Regions from separate parts of the Xanthomonas rydalmerensis genome, predicted to be linked through region 2. Evidence: riboswitches for the same ligand, from Rfam matches in the RefSeq annotation. Region 2 holds a riboswitch; each other region holds the start of a gene.
The links. A riboswitch is a leader RNA that binds a small molecule or an ion and turns the genes downstream of it on or off. The one in region 2 is predicted to bind cobalamin.
Positions count from the first base shown of each region.

Region 1: another riboswitch for cobalamin. It lies ahead of QN245_RS21055 (CoA-acylating methylmalonate-semialdehyde dehydrogenase); the one in region 2 lies ahead of metE (5-methyltetrahydropteroyltriglutamate--homocysteine S-methyltransferase).
Region 3: another riboswitch for cobalamin. It lies ahead of btuB (TonB-dependent vitamin B12 receptor); the one in region 2 lies ahead of metE (5-methyltetrahydropteroyltriglutamate--homocysteine S-methyltransferase).

Region 1 is NZ_CP126170.1:4,916,977-4,921,963, reverse strand. It holds gene QN245_RS21065 (TonB-dependent receptor) at 1-1,492, shown strand, start outside; gene mntP (manganese efflux pump MntP) at 1,848-2,423, opposite strand; cobalamin riboswitch at 2,929-3,128, shown strand; gene QN245_RS21055 (CoA-acylating methylmalonate-semialdehyde dehydrogenase) at 3,268-4,782, shown strand; gene QN245_RS21050 (acyl-CoA dehydrogenase family protein) at 4,782-4,987, shown strand, end outside.
Region 2 is NZ_CP126170.1:4,754,034-4,759,020, forward strand. It holds gene QN245_RS20370 (hypothetical protein) at 1-209, opposite strand, end outside; gene dusA (tRNA dihydrouridine(20/20a) synthase DusA) at 630-1,649, opposite strand; cobalamin riboswitch at 1,793-2,046, shown strand; gene metE (5-methyltetrahydropteroyltriglutamate--homocysteine S-methyltransferase) at 2,258-4,549, shown strand; gene QN245_RS20385 (choice-of-anchor X domain-containing protein) at 4,788-4,987, shown strand, end outside.
Region 3 is NZ_CP126170.1:4,327,355-4,332,341, forward strand. It holds gene bioD (dethiobiotin synthase) at 1-356, opposite strand, end outside; gene QN245_RS18345 (GAF domain-containing protein) at 474-956, shown strand; gene QN245_RS18350 (TfoX/Sxy family protein) at 953-1,381, shown strand; cobalamin riboswitch at 1,666-1,882, shown strand; gene btuB (TonB-dependent vitamin B12 receptor) at 1,997-3,868, shown strand; gene gph (phosphoglycolate phosphatase) at 4,344-4,987, opposite strand, start outside.

The DNA of each region.
Region 1 (4,987 bases), 160 kb from region 2:
CGATTACGCCGCGCTGCAGAACGCCATCAATGCCGGGCAGGTCAACATCCTCGACCAGGGCAGCCCGACCACGGTCGCCTGGCTGCAGAGCAACGAGTCGATCCCGCGCCAGGAAACCACCACCATCATGCGCCAGTGGGAAGCCAGCGCCAACGGCAGCCTGTGGGACATGCCGGCCGGCGCCGCGCAGCTGGCGGTCGGTGCGCTGTACCGCAAGGAGAGCCTGAGCTCCAGCGTGTCGGCCAACGCGCTGATCAACAGCGACAACACCTGTGCGGTCTCCTCCGAAGCCTGCGCCTCGCCGCTGAGCGGCAGCTTCAACGTCAAGGAAGCCTACGCGCAGCTGTTCCTGCCGGTGCTGGAGCAGTCCTCGCCGATCGGCGCGCTCAACCTGACGCTGAGCGATCGCTACTCCGACTACAGCAGCGTACGTTCGGGCAACAACAGCGCCTCGTTCCAGGTGGAATGGCGGCCGATCCACGACCTGATGGTGCGTGGCACCGCGGCGCAGGTGTTCCGCGCGCCGACCATCACCGACATCTACCAGGGCCCTACCGCCGACGCGCCGAACTTCATCGATCCGTGCGTCGGCTATAGCGGCAGCGGCCATGACAACGCCTGCGCCGGCGTGCCGGCCGGCTTCAGCGGCACGGGCCTTTCGCAGACCAACGCGATCAAGTCCGGTGCCACCTATGTCGGCTACCAGCTCAAGCCGGAGAAGGGCACCTCGTTCGATTACGGCCTGGTCTACAGCCCCGAGTACGTGCCGGGCCTGTCGGTCAACCTCGACTGGTGGAAGGTCAAGCTCAATGATCTGATCCAGCCGATCTCCGCGCAGACCGTGGCCGATCTCTGCTACAACGACAACAACAGCCCGTACTGCAGCTACATCCACCGCTATCCCGCCAGCAGCGTCAGCGCCGGCAACATCGACTACATCCAGACGCCGGTGGTGAACATCGGCAAGCTCAATACCCAGGGCATCGACCTGGGGGCGAGCTACGCGCTGCCCGCCACCGACTACGGCAAGTTCACCGTGACCGTGGACAGCACCTACCTGCACCGCTACGACATCGACACCGGGGACACGGTGGTGCACATGGCCGGCCGCTACAACTCGTCCTACGGCAACTACGCGCACTGGCGCGCGCATGCCCTGCTCGGCTGGAAGCTGGGCAACTGGGATGCGAGCTGGACCACGCGCTGGATCGGCAAGATGCAGGTCGGCAGCGGCGACCTGACCCAGAACATGTCCGCCGATGCGGCGTTCAAGGGCGTGGTGCTGGACTACGGCAGCTACATGTACCACAACCTGCAGGTGGGCTACGACATGGCCGGGGCCAACCTGCGCCTGGATCTTGGCGTGGACAACCTGACCAACAAGCAGCCGCCGATGATGTACCAGAACAACGTGTTGAACGCGAACACCGACGTGAGCACCTACGACACGCTGGGCCGCTACTACTGGATGCGTGCCACGTACAAGTTCTAATGCGCAGCAAGGTGTTGCGAAGTAAATGGCATCGGCGCCTCTTCATGGGGCGCTGATTCCAAGTGGGTAATGCCTGGTTGTTGGTTTGGTGCTGGTGAGGATTTCCCGAACACGCCATCAATTTCAACGGCAAGTTATGGATTCTTCCCGCAGAACTCATGATGTTGGTCGCGCCGCGCACCCAACTCCCTGGGTGGCGCTGCGCAGTGCCATCACTGCATCCTGTCCACCTACCTGGACTTCACTGACAGGCCGGCCTGACCCAAGGCGCCGGCATGGCGAGATGGGCGCGCACCGTCGTCGCACATCCCCAATCCCGAATCCCCAATCCCGGCCGAAACAGGCGCCGCGGCGCTCACCCCGCGCCGTGCAGATGCTCGAACAGGATGGTGCTGCCGATCGCGATCAGCAGGGCGCCGCCGACGATCTCCGCACGCTTGCCGGCGAGCGCGCCGAGCGCGCGGCCGAGCATGATGCCCAGGGTGACCATGGTCAGCGTGCACAGGCCGATGATCGCCGCGACCTCGACGATGTTCACGTCCAGGAAGGCCAGGCCGACGCCGACCGCCATCGCGTCGATGCTGGTGGCGAACCCGGTGGCGGCCAGGCTCCAGAAGCCGTGACGCTTGGGCGCGGCCTCGTCGGGCGCGTCGGACTCCGGCTTGAGGCCGGCGACGATCATGTGCACGCCCAGCGCGCCGAGCAGGCCGAAGGCGATCCAGTGGTCGAAGGCGACCACGTACTTGGACGCGGCTTGGCCAAGCACCCAGCCCAGCGCGGGTGTCAGTGCCTCGATGCAGCCGAAGATCAGGCCGGCGCGCAGCGCGTCGGCCCAGCGTGGGCGTTGCATCGCCGCGCCCTTGCCGACGGCGGCGGCGAAGGCGTCGGTCGACATGGCGATGCCGAGCAGGAGAATCGAAAGAAACGACATGGGGGACCGTACCGGGACAGGCGACAACGACGAGCGCGCGCGCCCGGCCTTCGCCTTGCGCACTCGCCGCTGGTCTCGCCAACCGAACTGGCTGCCCGTACCACGGCGCATCGGCCGAGTGTGTTGACACGGGCGCTGTCCGCGCAGGTCGGACAGCAGGCTACTCCCCAAGGGGACGCGCAGTCTAACAGCGGCCAACTGCGGCGAACATCCCTGGAACGCACGCGAACCTGCAGCTTCTCTTCTTAGCATCGGCTATAGCGGGGCGTGCCGGCCGGCGTTCCGCGTGGGGTGCTGCGATGGCCCGCAGCGCCCGTGATCACTGCAGCGCATTCGGTTGATCGCTGCAGGGAATCCGGTGTCGCCGCTGCGGCGCTGTGCATGCTGGTGATACGCGCCGCCTGCTGAGGCGAACGCGGCTGTGCGCGGTCGGTAATGGCGCGCTGCTTGCCGACGCCAACACCGCGCGCTGCGCTGCAGCGTGTTGCTGTCGCCGCGGCGCGACTACACTGGCCACGCTTCAGGTGCCTGGTCGTCGCAAGACGCACCGGGTGAAACGGGAAGCCGGTCCGATGCCGGCGCTGCCCCCGCAACGGTAGGCGAGAACACCCGACAACAGACCACTGCGCAAGCGGGAAGGTGTCGGGGTGATGCGGTCGCGCATTGCTCGCAAGCCCGGAGACCGGCCTGACGTGGACGTCCTGCGACGTTCTTTCTCGGGTGTTGCGGTGGGCAACCTGACGAGCGGAACGACGTCGGGGCCCTTGCGCCGCGCGTTCGCTTGTCCTGTCCATCGCCGCCCGCCCGGTGGTGATGCGATGAGGAGACAGGACCCGTGAACCAGATGACCCGGACCGGCGCCGACGTGGCGACCGTCAAGCTCTTGATCGACGGCGCGTTCGTCGAATCCAGCAGCAGCCAATGGCGCGAGGTCGTCGATCCGGCGACCCAGGACGTGCTCGCGCGCGTGCCGTTCGCCACGGCCGCGGAAGTGGATGCCGCCGTGGCCGCCGCGCAACGCGCATTCGCGAGTTGGCGCAAGACGCCGATCGGTACCCGTGCGCGGATCTTCCTGGCCTATCAGCAGCTGATCCGTGCGCACATGGGCGAGCTGGCGGCGATCCTCACCCGCGAGCAGGGCAAGACCCTGGCGGACGCGGAAGGCGACGTGTTCCGCGGCCTGGAAGTGGTGGAACAGGCCGCGGCGATCGGCAACCTGCAGCTCGGCGAACTGGCCAACAACGTCGCCAACGGCGTGGATACCTACACGCTCTTGCAGCCGTTGGGCGTGTGCGCCGGCATCACCCCGTTCAACTTCCCGGCGATGATCCCGCTGTGGATGTTCCCGATGGCCATCGCCACCGGCAACACCTTCGTGCTCAAGCCATCCGAGCAGGATCCGCTGGTGACCATGCGCCTGGTCGAACTGGCGGTGCAGGCGGGCGTGCCCAAGGGCGTGCTGAACGTCGTGCATGGCGGCGCCGAGGTGGTCGATGCGCTGTGCGACCACGCCGACATCAAGGCGCTGTCGTTCGTCGGCTCCACCAAGGTCGGCACCCACGTCTACCGGCGTGCGGCGCTGGCCGGCAAACGCGTGCAATGCATGATGGGCGCGAAGAACCATGCGGTGGTGTTGCCGGATGCGGCGCGCGAGCAGACCCTCGACGCGTTGGTGGGGGCGGCCTTCGGCGCCGCCGGCCAGCGCTGCATGGCCGCTTCGACGCTGGTGCTGGTCGGCGAGGCGCGGCAGTGGATTCCGGCGCTGGTGGCCAAGGCGCAGACGCTGAAGGTCAACGCCGGCAGCGAACCCGGCACCGATCTGGGGCCGGTGATCTCGCGCAGTGCGCGCGAGCGCATCGAAGCGCTGATCGCCACCGGCATCGCCGAGGGCGCGACGCTGGAACTGGACGGACGCAACCCGACGGTGCCCGGATTCGCTCATGGCAACTTCGTCGGCCCGACGATCTTCTCCGGGGTCGCGCCGGGCATGCGCATCTACGACGAGGAGATCTTCGGCCCGGTGCTGGTGATCCTGGAGGCGGCCACGCTGGAGGACGCGATCGCCCTGGTCAACGCCAATCCGAACGGCAACGGCACGGCGCTGTTCACCCAGTCCGGCGCCGCCGCACGCAAGTTCCAGGAGGAGATCGACGTCGGCCAGGTCGGCATCAACGTGCCGATCCCGGTGCCAGTGCCGCTGTTCTCGTTCACCGGTTCGCGCGCCTCCAAGCTCGGCGACCTCGGCCCCTACGGCAAGCAGGCGGTGCAGTTCTACACGCAGACCAAGACCGTCACTGCGCGCTGGTTCGACGATGCCGGCGCCGGGCAGGGCGTCAACACCACGATCCGCCTGTCGTGATGGCCGCGGCGATGCAGTGGCCGCTGGAGCAGTCGGCCGATGTCGGGCTGGACGAGGCGCAGCGCGCCTATCGCGAGGCCGCGCGCGGCTTCGCCCAGGCCGAACTGGCGCCGCACGCGGCGCGCTGGGACGCGGACGGGATCTTTCCGCGCGAGGCGATCGGCAAGGCCGGCGAACTCGGCTTCTGCGGCCTGTACGTGGACGA
Region 2 (4,987 bases):
TGACCGCCGGTGGACCGCTGCACCCGGCGCACCGCATCGGACAGGGAACTGCCGGCATAGTCACGGCTGCGTCCCGCGTCGCGCTCCGGCGGCGCCATCGCGCCCGGCATGGGCGGCTGCTGCGCACGGCCATGCCCAGCCGCGACCGACGCCAGCGCGAGCGCGAAGACGGCGGCAAAGCGGTAGTGGCGGGAAGCAGGAGAAGTCACGACGGGCATCCTAACGGACTGATCGGAAACGTTCAAAACTTGTGAAGCGCGACACCTCGTGGAAACGAAGACGACCTCGAGAAATCGAGGCAAATTCTTGATTTTTCGGGGTGAATCCGGTCTGAACTTTTCCGGCCGCCACGGGCGACATTCAGTCAAATGAACCTATGAAGAGTCGATGCAAGGGCCGCGCCAGGGGTCTGGAGAGGCCCTGCGGCAGGTGCTTCGCAGCGTCTCCGGGAACGCAGAGACTAGCCGGCCATACCTGAACGGAATCCCTGAACGAAAGGAGGAAAGTGGGATGCGGACCCGTCGCCGACCGATTCGCGACGTTGTCCTACACTCTAGAGAAGAGACGAGGTCGACCAGCGACGAGCAAGGCAATGGCGCCTCCACTGCGTTCCGATTGGCTCCCGCCGATCAGGCCGCCGCGCGTGTCGCTTCATCGGTGACCGCCAACGCCCGCTCCAGCAGCGCCCAGTCCGCGCCCGGCCGGTGCGCGCCTTCGCTGAGCACCTGGCGGAAGGCGCGGCCGCCGGGCTGCCCGTGGAACAGGCCGAGCAGGTGCCGGGTGATGTGCTTGAGCGCCAGGCCCTCGGCCAGGCGTGCCTCGACGTAGGGACGCAGCGCACGCAGCAACTCCGCGCGCGGGCGCGGCGCGGCGCCGGTCAGGGCCGCGTCCAGCCGATGCAGGACGTAGGGGTCGTGATAGGCCGCGCGGCCCAGCATCACCCCGTCCACCGCCTGCAACTGCGCCTGCGCCGTCTCCACCGCGGCCAGGCCGCCATTGAGCACCACCTGCAACTGCGGCCGCTCGCGCTTGAGCCGATGCGCCCAGTCGTAGCGTAGCGGCGGCACTTCGCGGTTCTCCTTCGGCGACAGGCCCTGCAGCCAGGCATTGCGCGCATGCACCACGAACAGTCCGCAACCAGCCGCGGCGACCTGGTCGACGAAGGCCAGGAACACCGCATAGTCGTCGTCCTGGTCCACGCCCAGCCGGCATTTCACCGTCACCGGGATGTCCACCGCCGCGACCATCGCCGCCACACACTCGGCGACCAGCGTCGGCTCGCGCATCAGGCAGGCACCGAAGCGCCCGGCCTGCACCCGGTCGGACGGGCAACCGCAATTGAGGTTGATCTCGTCGTAGCCCCAGTCCTGGCCGATCCGCGCCGCCTGCGCCAGCAGCGCCGGCTCGCTGCCGCCGAGCTGCAGCGCCAGCGGATGCTCGGACGCATCGAAATCCAGCAACCGCGCACGATCGCCCAGCACCACCGCATTGGCGTGCACCATCTCGGTGTACAGCCGCGCCGACGGCGCGAGCAACCGGTGGAACACCCGGCAGTGGCGGTCGGTCCAGTCCATCATCGGGGCCACGGACAGGCGCAGCGAGGCGGCGTAACGCGCGGGGAGATCGGCGGTGGGGAGCGGAAGCGTCATCGGCACGACGGGCGGGCGCCGCCGGCTATCCGCCGCAGCGCCAGTCATTGACTTAGGGATCAATAGCTTACACGTTCGCCATGAACGTTGCCGGGACCTACCGACAAAAACGCACTGGCGCTTGACCCGCCACCGCATCCGGCCTATCGTGCGCTCGCCGAAGGTATTCATCTCTTCATTCGGATGAAGGGATGGATTTAAACGGGAATCCGGTGACGGCCGGCGCCGCAAGCGCCTGCCCATTCCGGAGCTGCCCCGCAGCGGTGAATGGAAACGACCTCCGTCAATGGCACTGGGCCAGCGCATGCCGGCCTGGGAAGCGACGGACAGTAGGTGCGCAGCCGGCACGGTGCGCGTGTCCATCAGCCCGAATACCGGCCCCGGCCGGAGGACCGTGCGTCCTCCGATTCGACCTGGCGCCTCCGCGGGGAGGCGGCCGGACCGCGACCCGGCCTTGCGCCGCGCCGCGTCGTCCGCCTGCCCGCGCGGTACCGGTTCGCCCGCGGGGGCGAAGGTCGCTGGCGTGGCGGGCGGTCCGTGCGAACGGGACGCGCGGCGCGCGGTTCCTTCGTTCCTCAATGCCCTTGAACGCAATGAGGAAACGCAACATGACGATCGTGACCAACCTAGGCTTCCCGCGCATCGGTGCGCGGCGCGAGCTCAAGCAGGCGCTGGAACGCTACTGGCGCCGCGACATCGATAGCGCGCAACTGCAGGACACCGCACGCGACCTGCGCCTGCGCCACTGGCAGCTGCAACGCGAGGCCGGGGTGGACGTGCCACCCAGCAACGACTTCAGCCTGTACGACGCGATGCTCGACACCGCGTTCCTGTTCGATGCGATCCCGCAGCGCTACCGCGCGCTGGCCGATGCCGATCCGCTGGCCGGCTACTTCGCGATGGCGCGCGGCACCCAAGAAAACGGCCTGGACCTGCACGCGCTGGAAATGACCAAGTGGTTCGACACCAACTACCACTACCTGGTGCCGGAGCTGGCGCGGCGCCAGCACTTCCGCCTGCGCGGCGACAAGCCGGTGGTGGAGTTCCTGGAAGCCAAGGCGCAGGGCATCCAGACCCGGCCGGTGCTGATCGGGCCGGTGACCTTCCTGGCGCTGTCCAAGACGGTGGACGGCAGCGACCGCTGGGCACTGCTGGACAGTCTGCTGCCGGTGTACGCCGACCTGCTGCAGCGCCTGCATGCGGCCGGTGCCGGCTGGGTGCAGCTCGACGAGCCGGCGCTGGTGCTGGACCTGGACGACGCCGCGCGCGCCGCCTATCGCCGCGCCTACGACGTCCTGGCGCAGGCGCCGCGGCCGAAGCTGCTGCTGACCAGCTATTTCGGCGAGCTGGGCGACAACCTGGAGCTGGCGATGGCGCTGCCGGTGGACGGCGTGCACGTGGATCTGGTGCGCGGCGTGGCGCAACTGGACGCGGTGCTGCAAGCCTTGCCAGCCGGTCGCGTACTCTCGGCCGGCCTGGTCAACGGCCGCAACGTGTGGCGCACGCCGCTGGACAACGCGCTCACCCTGGCCCGTTACGCGGCCGGCCATGTCGGCCGCGAGCGGTTGTGGCTGGCGCCGTCGTGCTCGCTGCTGCATGTGCCGGTGGATCTGCAGCAGGAGACCAAGCTGGACCGTGAACTGGTCGGCTGGCTGGCCTTCGCCAGGCAGAAGCTGCAGGAACTGCGCACCCTGGCCGATGCGCTGGACGATCAGCCGCAGGCGCAGGCGGGACTGGATGCAGCGCGCGATGCGTTGGCCAGCCGCCGTGCCTCCGCCCGCGTGCACCGCGCCGAGGTGGCGCGACGGGTAGACGCACTGACCGACGATGCCGGCCGCCGGCAGTCGCCTTATGCGCAGCGCCGCCAGGCGCAGCAGGCCGCGTTGCGGCTGCCGCTGTATCCGACCACCACGATCGGCTCGTTCCCGCAGACCGAGCAGGTGCGGCAGGCGCGCGCGCAGCACAAGGCCGGCAAGCTCGACGATGCCGCGTACGACGCGTTCCTGGCTGCCGAGACCGAACGCTGCGTGCGCGCGCAGGAGCAACTGGGCCTGGATGTGCTGGTGCACGGCGAGTTCGAGCGCAACGACATGGTCGAGTACTTCGGCGAGCAACTCGACGGCTTCGCCTTCACCCGGCACGGCTGGGTGCAGAGCTACGGCTCGCGCTGCGTGAAGCCGCCGATCATCTACGGCGACGTGCAGCGTCCGGCGCCGATGACGCTGCGCTGGACCCAGTACGCGCAGTCGCTGACCGAGCGGCCGATGAAGGGCATGCTGACCGGGCCGGTGACGGTGCTGCAGTGGTCGTTCGTGCGCGACGACCAGGAGCGCGCGCAGACCTGCCGGCAGATCGCGCTGGCGCTGCGCGATGAGGTGCGCGACCTGGAGGCGGCCGGCATCGGCGTGATCCAGATCGACGAGCCGGCGATCCGCGAAGGCCTGCCGCTGCGCCGCGCCGACTGGCAGGCGTACCTGGACTGGGCGGTGCAGTGCTTCCGCATCGCCGCGGCCGGCGTGCGCGACGCCACGCAGATCCACACCCACATGTGCTACTCGGAGTTCAACGACATCATCGAGGCGGTGGCGGCGATGGACGCGGACGTGATCTCGATCGAGACCTCGCGCTCGCGCATGGAACTGCTCGATGCCTTCGTGCGCTTCCGCTATCCGAACGCGATCGGGCCCGGCGTGTACGACATCCATTCGCCACGCGTGCCGAGCACGCAGGAGATGGTGGAGTTGCTGGAGAAGGCGCGGGCGGTGCTGGATCCGCAGCAACTGTGGGTCAACCCGGATTGCGGGCTGAAGACCCGTGGCTGGGCGGAAACGCGTAGCGCCCTGGAAGCGATGGTCGCCGCGGCGCGGCAATTGCGCAGTCAGCAGGCGCAGGCAGCGTGACCGGCGATGCCCGGCGCCACGTGCGCCGGGCATCGTTGTGCTCCAGGCATGTCCGGCATCCCAGTTCGGTGCGCATTGCTGCATTGCGTCTTTGTCCGGCAATGTGCGCTGGCTATAACCGGAGGCGAACGCGTGGCGAGGGGGCGCTGCGTCCTCGCCGACGTGCTGCCGGCGGCGCACCGCGCCGCGAGGTCCGGCAGGTGCGTCTGCTACTCAGCACCGCCAGGGAGAGCGCGTCATGCCGAAGCTGTCGAAACTGTCCGCCGTCTGCGTCCTGTATCTCATCATCCCCACCGCCGCGCTGCACGCGGCCGAACTGATTCCCAAACAACTGGCCGGCCCGCCGGAGGAGTTCGCGCAGATGCGCGCGCCCGCCCCGGCGGAAGCGGCGATCCTGTCCAAGAGCGCGTTGCTGCCGGTGGAGTTCTCCGCCGCACG
Region 3 (4,987 bases), 430 kb from region 2:
ACACCCTCCACCACCACCACGTCGGCCTGCGCGCGCAGGCGTTCGAAGGCGGCGGCGATCGGCACCAGTTCCAGTTGCACGCCGGCATCGGCGGCGGCCAATTCCGGCGCCAGCGGCAGCGGCAACGCGTAGGGATTGAGATCGGCGTAGGCCGGCCGCGGCGCGCTCGCGTCCTGCAGGGCAAGCGCGTCCTCGTTGCGCCAGCCGTCGGCGTCGCGGCTGCAGCCGCTGGCGACCGGCTTCATGCCCACCGCGCGCTGGCCACGCGCGCGCAAGGCATGCAGCAGCGCGGTGCTGGCGATGGTCTTGCCGATGCCGGTATCGGTGCCGGTGACGTAGAAGGCGGGAACAGCCATGCGAAAACCCTGTCGGTTGGCCGGCGGGACGCGCGGCGGCGCGCAGGATAGCCGGGCGCGTCGCGCGCGTCAGCCGCCGCGGTGCCGGCGGACGCAGCGCGCTGCTAGACTCGCGCGATGTTCGCCTCGTCCTCGCTCACCGGCAGCAAGCCGGAACAGTACGCCCAGTTGCTCGACCAGGCCCGTGCCCTGGTCGCCGGGGAGCCCGACCGCATCGCCAATGCCGCCAACCTGGCGGCGCTGGTGTACCACGCGCTGCCGCGGCTGAACTGGGTCGGTTTCTATCTCTACGACGGCAAGGAACTGGTGGTCGGCCCGTTCCAGGGCCTGCCCGCCTGCGTGCGCATTCCGCTGCACAAGGGCGTGTGCGGCGCGGCCGCCAGCAGCGGCCAGACCCAGCGCATCGACGACGTGGAGGCGTTCCCCGGACACATTGCCTGCGATTCCGCCTCGCGCTCGGAACTGGTGGTGCCGCTGCTGCGCGGCAGTGCATTGGTCGGCGTGTTCGACCTGGACAGCCCGGACCTGGCCCGCTTCGACGCCGACGACCAGCGCGGCCTGGAAGCGATCGCCCAGGTCTTCGTCGACAGCCTGCGATGAGCACGGCCAAGCTGCGCAACATCGGCCCCAAGAGCGCGGCCTGGCTGCGCCAGGTCGGCGTGCGCACGCAGCAGGACCTGGAGGCGGCCGGCGCGGTCGGCGCCTTCGTCAAGGTCAAGCGCGCCGGCTTCAAGCCCAGCCTCAACCTGCTGTATTCGCTGGAAGGCGCGCTCAGCGGCTGTCACTGGCAGGAACTGTCCGAGGCGCGGCGCGCGCAGTTGCTGGGCGAGCTAGAGACCGCGACGGCGGCGCTGCCGGCGCAGCGCGGCCTGCCGGTGGCCGGGCCGGTGGCGACCACCCATTTCGACCGCGACGACACGCGCGGCGACGACGCTGCCGACGGCGCCTACGCGCACGAGGCGCACGACACGCCGGTGGGCGACCATCACGGCGACGACGACAGCCACGGCACCCACGCCGACTAGGGCGTTGCCGCATCCCCAAGCATGCCGCGCCTTGATTGCGCATGCCTGTGACAACGCAGAACGTGGACGTGAGTCCGCGCCCGAGCGACAACGCGACCACGGACGCACGCGATCACAGCCCTTCGGGCGAGGTCTGGCCGGCATGTCGCCTGCGCCGCGCGGCCCGACCTGACTGCCCGTCGGCGCTGCGCCGCGCACCACCGGTGGCGCGCTTGCCAGACCCAAAGCCGCACCCCCGGGATGGATGGGCATGCCCTACCCCGCGCAGCCAGCGGCGATCGCGTACAATCGCGCCGCTTCAAGGTGACCCACCGGCTCCGGCCAGCGGGTTGAAACGGGAAGCCGGTGCGTCTTGCGACAAGGCCGGCGCTGCCCCCGCAACGGTAAGCGATCCGCGCTGACGACTTTCGCCACTGTGCCACGGCATGGGAAGGCGTCGCAGCCGGGAGGCCCGCCTCCCAGATCGCCAGCCCGGAGACCGGCCTTGCAGCTCACTGGTTGCGATGCGGAGGGCGTCGCGGCGTGCCGCGCCGCGTTCGGCGCCGTCCGCTTGCACCTTCCGTTCGCGACTCCCTCGCCGTCACAGCGCGCAGCCGCGCGCCGGAGTTGCCACCCATGTCGTCCCGCCTGCTTTCGGTCGCGATCGCGTCCGCCCTGTCCCTGCCCGCGCTGGCCCACGCCGCCGACGCCGCCACCGATCTCGACCAGGTCCTGGTCACCGCCACCCGCACTCAGATCTCGGTGGAGGACAGCGTGGTCCCGGCGCAGGTCATCGACCGCGCGGAGATCGAGCGCAGCCAGGCCACGTCGCTGGCGCAGCTGCTGCAGGGCCGCGCCGGCATCGGCATCTCCAACCAGGGCGGCCTGGGCAAGCTGACCACGCTGAGCCTGCGCGGCAGCGAATCGGACCACGTGCTGGTGCTGGTGGACGGCGTGCGCATCGGCTCGGCCAGCGCCGGCCTGGCCGCGTTCCAGGACCTGCCGCTGAGCCAGATCGAGCGCATCGAGATCGTGCGTGGCCCGCGGTCGAGCCTGTACGGCTCCGACGCGATCGGCGGCGTCATCCAGATCTTCACCCGCCGCGGCGGTCAGGGCTTCCAGCAGAACCTGAGCCTGGGCGGCGGCAGCCACGGCCTGCGCGAGGCCGGCGCCGGCTTCAGCAACCGCGGCGAGCGCGGCTGGCTGGCCGTGCAGGGCGGCTACCAGAAGACCGACGGCATCAATGCCTGCAACGGCTCGGCCACGCTGTTCGCGGGCTGCTTCGTCGACCAGCCCGACCGCGACGGCTACCGCAACGTCTCGCTGAGCGCGCGCGGCGGCTACGCGCTGACCGACACGCTGCGCATCGAAGGCCAGGCGCTGAACATCGACAGCCGCAACGAGTACGACGGCGATCCGCTGTTCGCCGGCAACGAGGCCGACAACACCCAGCAGGTGTTCGGCGGCAAGCTCGACTGGACCCCGTCCGATCGCCTGCACCTGGCCGCGCAGTTCGGTCGCAACGTCGACGACGCCGACAGCTACTACCGTGCCCCCGGCGCGCGCACCCGCAGCTTCGTCAGCACCTTCGACAGCCGCCGCGACACCGCCGCGCTGCAGGGCGACATCACCCTCGCCGAAGGCCACCTGCTCAGCGTCGGCAGCGACTGGCAGCGCGAGCACGTCACCAGCACCACCGCTTTCGACGTCGACAGCCGCGACAACACCGGCGTGTTCGCCGAGTACCAGGGCCGTTTCGGCGCGCAGCAGGTGCAGGCCAGCGTGCGCAGCGACGACAACGAGCAGTTCGGCGAACACACCACCGGCAGCCTCGGCTGGGGCCTGGCGCTGGCGCATGGCCTCAAGCTCACCGCCAGCGTCGGCACCGGCTTCAAGGCGCCGACCTTCAACGACCTGTACTACCCGTTCGCCGGCAATCCGGAGTTGAAGCCGGAGCGTTCCAAGAGCGGCAACCTGGGCGTGGCGCAGTACGCCGACAGCTGGAACTGGACCTTCAACGCCTACGAGACCCGGGTCAAGGACCTGATCTCCTACGACGCGATCAGCTTCCTGCCGGTCAACGTGGACGAGGCGCGCATCCGCGGCGCCGAACTGACCGGCTATGCGCTGCTGGCCGGCTGGGAACTGTCGGCGCAGCTGAGCCACACCGACCCGCGCAACCGCAGCGATGGCGGCAACCGCGACAACTGGCTGGCGCGTCGCGCGCAGAACACCGCGCGCCTGGACGTGGATCGCGGCATCGGCCCGGTCAAGCTCGGCGTCACCGTGTTCGGCAGCGGCCACCGCTTCGACGACGCGGCCAACCGCGTACGCCTGGCCGGCTACGGCACCGTCGACCTGCGCGCGGAATACGCGTTCACCCCGGACTGGACGCTGCAGGCCAAGGCCAGCAACGTGTTCGACCGCGACTACCAGACCATCAACTGGTACAACCAGCCGGGCCGCGAGTACGCGCTGACCCTGCGCTACGCGCCGGCGGCGCGCTGAGTCGGCGCCCCGCGCTGCGCCGGCGGGCGTGGCGCGGGGCAGCCCGCACGGAAAACACGCGCGTCTTTTTTGTAGGAGCGGCTTTAGCCGCGACAGGCTTTCCCGCGAACTCCCGTCGCGGCTGAAGCCGCTCCGCATGTGCGACCACGTCGGATGTAGATGCGCGCATTCTCAACGCAGGCATGCGCGATGCATCGCGCAGTTGGTCGCTCGCGATAAGGGCCGCTGGCTGTCGAACGCAAACACCCGCCCTCGTGCTCATGCATCGCGGCACGAACCTCACAGTTCGGCGCCCGCTACGCGCCCGTACCCTCACCCCAACCCCTCTCCCGGGGGGAGAGGGGCGTAATGCGTCATGGGTTGTGGGAGCGGCTTCAGCCGCGACGGGCCTTGCCGGGAAAGCCTGTCGCGGCTGAAGCCGTTCAACCGCATCCCGATCTTTGCGCTGCTCCGCGGTGCTTGAACCGCCGTCGTATCAACGCAGTTGCAGCAGCTCGCGCAGGTCGTCCATCAGCAGCACCACATCGGCGGTGACCAGATCCAGATCGCGCGGATAGCCGTAGCGCACCAGCGCCACCGGCATGCCGGCGGCCTGCCCGGCCTGCAGGTCGGTCCCCGAATCGCCGACCATCAGGCAGCGCGCCGGCGGTTTCGCGAACTGCTGTGCCAGGTGCAGCAGCGGCACCGGACTGGGCTTGCGTTCGGGCAGGCTGTCGCCGCCCAGCACCGCAGAGAACAGATCGGCCACGCCCAGATGGCGCAGCAGCGGCGGCACCATCGCCGACGGCTTGTTGGTGCACAGCGCCAGCGTCACCCCGTCCGCGTGCAGTTGCGTCAGCGTCTCGGCCGCGCCGGGATACAGCCGCGGACTGCGCAACAGGCATTCGGCGTAGTGACGCATGAAGGTCGGCATCACCGTCTCGAGTGGCGTGGCGTCGCCGGCATGCCGCCAGGCGATCTCGACCAGCTTGCGCACGCCCTCGCCGATCCAGCCGAGCACGGTCGCCTCCGGCACGCGCGGCAGGCCGAAGTCGGCCAGCGTGCGGTTCAACGCCTCGGCGATGTCGGCGCCGCTGTCGACCAGGGTGCCGTCCAGGTCGAACACCACCAATGCGTAGG